2 regions of the Zooshikella sp. RANM57 genome follow, and region 2 is predicted to be linked to the other one. Evidence: predicted binding sites of a transcription regulator. Region 2 holds the regulator's gene; the other holds the start of a gene.
The links. Region 2 encodes FliA, which starts transcription of late flagellar genes. Its sites were predicted from a motif close to CTAAAGTTNNNNNNNNNNCNGCCGATA; they were not measured.

Region 1 (3,429 bases), 790 kb from region 2:
TAGAAGAGCCTGTATCGGCACCAATGGAGGCAACATTAAAACCAGCCTCAGTCACATTAGCACTGTCATTGGCCAGGTTAATATTCCGGCCATCTTCAGCAATTAAACGAAATGAAGTACCAAAAGCTTCAGCCGTAACCCCTGTTATTCCTTGTTTGTCATTAACGGCAGTAATGACGTTGTTAATGATAGTACTTTCAGAATCGCCCGCATCAAAGCTGATGTTGATGGTTTCGCCATTAATATCGATACTTTCATTTCGTGTATTGCCCGTTGTGATACCTGTACCGTAGACGGCCGTTGATAAAACTGTGGCGGTAACACCTGTTTGATCTGAGACTTTATTAATTGCGGCTGCTTTAGCGATAGCACTACCTTCTTTATTATTAAACGAGGCCGTATCATCACTACTGAGTGAGGGGCCAACGGCTACACCATTAATGACTAAATCTCCAGATTCTAACGCTTGCGTAACACCGACTCGACGTCCAACAACGCCACTGTTGCCACCACTATATGTACCTTTAAGTAAGCCAGTAAAACGGTCAATGTCAGATCGGCCAAAATCAATATCAATATCGGCACCGCTTCGTGAGACAAGGGTATAGCTTCCGACAAAGGTTTGAGCTGCACCGCTTATACCTACAGCAACAGCAGCAGATAAACCTGAGGCATTGTCATCATAGACAATGTTTCGTCCATCATCGGCAATAAGGGTTATTCCCGTATTAATACTGCCAGTGTTTTCTGCCCGCACACCCGTTTGTCCTTGAAAAGTATTAATCGCAGTTACCACTGATTCACGATTAGCATCTGCGCTGAGCGCATCATTGGTGGCAACTGCGATAGTGGTGCCATTGATAATAATATTACCGCTAACCGTTGCATTAGTTGCTGCAGCAAAATCAGCATAGCCGACAACATTGGTATTCGCTCGGGCAGTGACACCTGTTTGGTCACTTACACTGTTGATTGCGGCAGCAATGGCAATTCCACTTTTTTCATTATCAGCACTGGATAAACTGTCATTGGTTGAAGAGGGGGCGGGAACGGCAATGCCATTAATAACAATATCTCCCGCCTGCAAGGAGGTGAGTAAGGCTGGCCTAGTGGACGAAATACCATCTGTGAGTGCACTACCCAGTCGGTCCGTGGTAATGGCACTGATAGATACGGGAATGGTTTCACCAATATTTGTGCCCACCTGAAAGTTTGTTTTGGATAGTGAGCCATTTAACAGAGGTTTTCCATTAAAGGTCGTGTTATTCGCAACGTCTTGAATTTCATCAATGAGCTGTTGTACCTCTTCATCCAGTGAATCTCTATCCAGTTCGGTATTGCTGCCATTTGATGACTGTAATGCAAGTTCTCGAATTCGTTGTAAGTTGGTTGTGATTGAGGAAAGTGCACCTTCAGCGGTTTGCGAGAGTGAAATACCATCATTGGCATTTCGTATTGCAGTAGCGGTTGAGCTTATTTGTGTACCAAACCGAATGGAAATTGCCAGTCCTGCAGCATCGTCGCTGGCATGGTTAATACGTAACCCAGAGGAAAGCCGCTCAAGCGCTGTTGCTTGCGCTTGTTGGGTTTGGTTCAAGTTACGCTGAGCAATCAGTGATAACAGGTTAGTGTTAATAGTCTGGGGCATGGTAAACCCTCCCCATTATGCAATCGATGTGCTGTCGCTTGGGTCAGGATTGGCTGTTAGCGAACAGTATAAGTAACTGATTGAAAGCTCATTTCATCATTTACTCTCAGTATTGGTGGGATTTGAGGAGATGTTAAAGATGTTTCAGAATCATTACGATGATTTGTAATGAATAATAGTTATGATGGTTTTATGAATAAAAAAAGGCGACATAAGCCGCCTAAGTTTAGTACTGCAATGGAACAATGGTTTCTCCAGTATTAGGTCTTCTAATCGTTAACCATTTTGCTCTTGTGGCAGTAAAGCAGGTTTTTTGTATTTCCAGAAAAAGCCAGCAGTAAACACGACGGTGGTAATTGCGCCAATAATAGTGGCAATATTCATGGGCAGGTTAAAACCAATCTCGGCATTAGCCAGGTAAGTGATAGTTACTGCGGTCATAAATATTGCGGGTATGGTGCAGATCCAGTGCAGTTTACCTTCTTTAATTAAGTATGCAGCAGCAGCCCATAGCATAATCATCGCTGTTGTTTGGTTGGCCCAGCCAAAGTAACGCCAGATAACACCAAACTCGGCTTTTGTAATCAGATAGCCAATGACAAACATGGGCACCGCGATTAACAAACGTTTTACCAGCGCTTTTTGTGGCATTTTAAAGAAGTCAGCAACAATCAAGCGTGCACTACGGAATGCAGTATCACCAGAGGTGATTGGTAAAACAATGACACCTAATATTGCTAACACACCGCCTACAGCACCAAGCAGAGAAGTTGAAACTTCATGAACAACCGCAGCAGGGCCACCAGACGCTAGGGTTGCATTGAGTGCTTCTGGGCTTTCATAGAAAGACAAGCCTAAGGTACACCAGATCAGGGCAATAACACCTTCACCAATCATGGCGCCGTAGAAGATAAAACGGCCCGATTTTTCATTTTGCATGCAGCGTGCCATTAGCGGAGACTGAGTGGCATGGAAGCCAGATACAGCACCACAAGCAATAGTAATAAACAGTAATGGCCAAAGAGGAAGTTCTTTCGGATGCAGATTGCTGAAGTCTAATCCTGCGGCATAAAACCCTTTATCACTGAGTCCTAAACCGACAAGCAAGCCAATGGACATGAATAATAACAGGGCACCAAAGAAGGGGTAAAAACGGCCAATAATTTTGTCGACAGGAACAATCGTCGCGATAATGTAATAGCCGAAAATGATGGCTACCCACCAGGCAACATTCATTTCAGACAAATTGCCAAGCAGTTTTGCTGGGCCAAGTACAAATACTACGCCTACTAATAACAGCAATAAAACGGCGAAGATATTCATAAAATGCTTAGCAGCAACGCCTAAGTGCTGGCCTACGACACTAGGGACGCTGGCACCTTTAGCTCTTACAGAAAGCATGCCAGAAAAATAATCGTGAACGGCACCGGCAAAGATGCAGCCAAATACGATCCAGAGCATGGCGACGGGGCCATAAAGTGCTCCTAAAATAGGGCCAAAGATGGGTCCTAATCCGGCTATATTAAGTAATTGAATAAGATAGACTTTTTTATCGGACATGGGGACATAATCAACCCCATCGTTCATAGTCAGTGCGGGTGTTTTCTGTTCGGGGCGGGGACTGAAAATTTTCTCAACCAGTCCTCCGTAGACGAAGTAGCCGGCAATCAGTGCGCCGACGCAAAGTAAAAACCACATCATGTTGATGGCCCTCCCAATTATAGTACTGTCTTTATCCTGCCATGCCAGTGTATTCCAACTGATATATAGAGAAGGACTTA
Region 2 (3,429 bases):
AATAATTTCATTTAAATTGCTATAGAGGGTATTCGCTTTACCTTCAGTGGTATCCAAAAATTCATCAATGTGATGGTAAAGCTCACGAAACTCTGTAGGCTTCATCTGTCGCTTACGAAGCTTCTGCCAGCTTTCACGTAAGCTTTTTGATTTTTCGGCAATATCTCCAGCAATGGGAACACTCTCATCCACCAGGTCCATGGTGCGATTAGCCGCTTGTTCAGTCATTTTTGTCACATAACTTAAGCGCTCAGAGGCATCAGCCATACTGGAAATTTGCTCTTTATCTTCACCCGAAAAGCCTGTATCCAAATGAAAATTCATAATGGCTTCATGCAAGGCCCTTGTCAGACGGCCAATTTCTTTATAAAGACTTTTATCGCGCACCTCATTAATTTCGTGAATAACCTGAATGGCATCTTTTAAATTGCCTTTTTCCAGATATTCCACCATTTTATGCGCACGATTTTTTAAGTCTTCTTCAAACTCTGCTGGTGTCAATCCATCAGCTTGTTTATCTAATAACGACATATCAGCCTCTTAACCACTGGCTTCCACACGCTCAAATATTTTTTCAATTTTTTCTTTCAATACTTGAGCAGTAAAAGGCTTGACTACATAGCCATTGACACCCGCTTGTGCAGCCTCAACAATTTGGTCTCGTTTGGCTTCAGCCGTTACCATTAAAACCGGTAAAGATGCGAGTTTAGGGTCAGCACGAACGGCTTTTAATAAGTCAATTCCCGTCATACCCGGCATGTTCCAGTCCGTGACTAAAAAATCAAAGCCACCACTTTTCAGCAATGGAAGTGCTGTTTGACCGTCATCCGCTTCTGCCGTGTTGGTGAATCCCAAATCTCGCAGTAGGTTTTTAATGATTCGCCTCATTGTGGAAAAGTCATCCACGATAAGGATCTTCATATTTTTATCCAAGGCGACCTCCCTCATGATGCACAGATGCTGCCTTTTAACATCTACTACAAGTCTAGTAGGTGATTATTGGCATGCCAGTTTATTCGATTTATGTTTAGAAAGAGTGCAAAACATTTTCTTACGCAATAACACTTTATAGCCAGAAATATGCACTAAACCATGGCCTTTTAATGACTGGAAGAATAATTAATTAATGATCAATCAGTTAGGTATGAACCTGATGAGCGTTAGACAACATCTATCGTAATTAAAAGGTGTTAGCGTAAAAAGAATACGGTTTTATTAAAAACAGACATTATTCTGGGTGCCAATCAGCAAGTCTTGCACGAAGACGCATAGCGGCTTGTGAATGAATTTGACTTACCCGTGACTCACTGACACCTAACACCTGACCAATTTCTTTTAGGTTTAATTCTTCATCATAATAAAGTGCAAGCACGAGCTGCTCTCGTTCAGGCAAAGTTTGTATCGCTCGTGCTAAATCCTGCCGTAATTTTTTCTGCTGTAGTTCATCAGGAGGTTTATCACTGGTGTGCTCACTGGCTATTGATTCTTGTGGTGCATCGCCAGCATCCATCAGCTCCTCAAAGGAAAATAAGCGACTACCGGACAAATCACTTAACATAGCATAGTAGTCATCTATTGAAAGTGAGAGCACTTCTGCTATTTCATGATCCTTTGCATCTCGGCCATGCTTTGCTTCAATTTGTTGAATAGCGTCAGCGATTCGTCGACTGTTACGGTGAACAGAGCGAGGTACCCAGTCCCCTTTACGAATTTCATCGACAATACTGCCCCGGATGCGAATCGTGGCATAGGTTTCAAAGGTTGCCCCTTTGCTCGCATCATATTTTCGCGCAGCCTCAAGCAGTCCAATCATTCCGGCTTGAATCAAGTCATCCAATTGGACACTGGCAGGTAATCGAGCAGCGGTATGTAAGGCTATTCGCTTAACAAGACCAGCATAACGCTGGACAAGCTGCTGTCCCTGCTGCCCACTCACTTGGGAATATAACCCAACACCTTGCATTGATTTCATCAACAACGTCCGACTTCACAGGACACCAAGGTTTCCACAAAAAATTCCAAATGCCCTCGAGGTGAGGCGGGTAATGGAAAGTTATCAATCTTTTGCGCTATCCCACGAATCGCTATAGCCGCTTTTGACCTGGGATAGCACTCTAACAACGGCCGCTGACGTTGAACGGCTTTACGTAAAGCCTCATCAAAAGGAATAGCACCTAAATATTGCATGGTCACATCCAAAAAGCGCTCAGTGACATTGGTCAGCTTATTAAAAAGCTGCTGACCTTCTTGCTGGCTGCGCACCATATTTGCAATAACCCGATAGCGCATTACTTCATGATCACGATGAAGTAACTTAATTAACGCATAGGCATCCGTGATTGAGGTGGGTTCATTGGTTACCACAATCAATACTTCTTGACTGGCAATCACAAAGCTAACAACAGAACTCGAAATACCAGCTGCGGTATCAATAATCAATACATCCAGTTGATCATTAATTTCACTGAAAGCACTAATCAGTCCTGCATGCTGTTGTAACGATAATTGGGTCATTGCCTGGGTGCCGGAAGATGCTGGGATAATCTTTATGCCTCCAGGACCGTGCAAAAGAATATCGCGTAAATCGCATTTTCCCTCTAACACATCAGCAATGGTGTGTTTGGGTGACAGCCCTAGCAACACATCAATATTGGCTAATCCCAAGTCGGCATCAAGTAACATGACGCGACGCCCCATTTCTGCAAGGGCAATACTCAGGTTAAGCGCTACATTGGTTTTGCCAACGCCTCCCTTGCCTCCGGTTACAGCGAGTACCTGAACTGGATGTTTAATTCCCATCGTGTTGTTCACTCAGACAACAAACATTGCTTGTGATTACCCAACCGCACGCTCGTTAAACAGTGAATGTCCAGAGACCGTCCATTCTTGTTGTACAAGCCATGCTGCATCATCTTCAGCGAGTGCGCCCGATATGGCTACAGCTCGACTCAACAGTGTATGACTACGCGCCAATGCAATATCTTCTGGAATTCGCTGACCATCTGTATAGTAAGACACCGCTAATTGGGCAGCGATCACCATATCTAAAGATTCTCCAAGACTGTGTGTCTCATCCACTTTCGTTAAAATCGTACCCACTGTTTGTTCTGTTGAGTAAGTATTGATTGCTCGCTGTAATACATCGCGCTGGCAGGTCGTGGCCAGCACCAAAAAATTCCTGATCATTGGCCGTACTTGATCAAGTAAATTTAATTGTAGCTGTAAATTATCGTCCTGCGGATGCAGACCCGCAGTATCGATTAAAATCAATGACTTACTTCGAAAAGCATCCAAGGCCTGTTGTAATCCTGATGCATCACTCACCACTCTAATGGGCACATTTAAAATACGTCCCAGGGTTTTCAGCTGATCACAGGCCCCTATGCGAAAAGTGTCTAAGGTAATCAACCCCAGTGATTCCGTACCATG

Region 1: a site for FliA is predicted at 1,759-1,785, ahead of ACQ96U_RS03530 (flagellin). Genes of this name have one in related genera too.

Annotation. Positions count from the first base shown of each region.
Region 1 covers NZ_JBOIUB010000001.1:921,839-925,267, forward strand. Annotated here, with positions in the region: gene ACQ96U_RS03530 (flagellin) at 1-1,648, opposite strand, end outside; gene ACQ96U_RS03535 (carbon starvation CstA family protein) at 1,925-3,429, opposite strand, start outside.
Region 2 covers NZ_JBOIUB010000001.1:133,189-136,617, reverse strand. Annotated here, with positions in the region: gene ACQ96U_RS00645 (protein phosphatase CheZ) at 1-531, opposite strand, end outside; gene ACQ96U_RS00640 (chemotaxis response regulator CheY) at 541-921, opposite strand; gene ACQ96U_RS00635 (RNA polymerase sigma factor FliA) at 1,229-1,972, opposite strand; gene ACQ96U_RS00630 (MinD/ParA family protein) at 1,972-2,799, opposite strand; gene flhF (flagellar biosynthesis protein FlhF) at 2,836-3,429, opposite strand, start outside.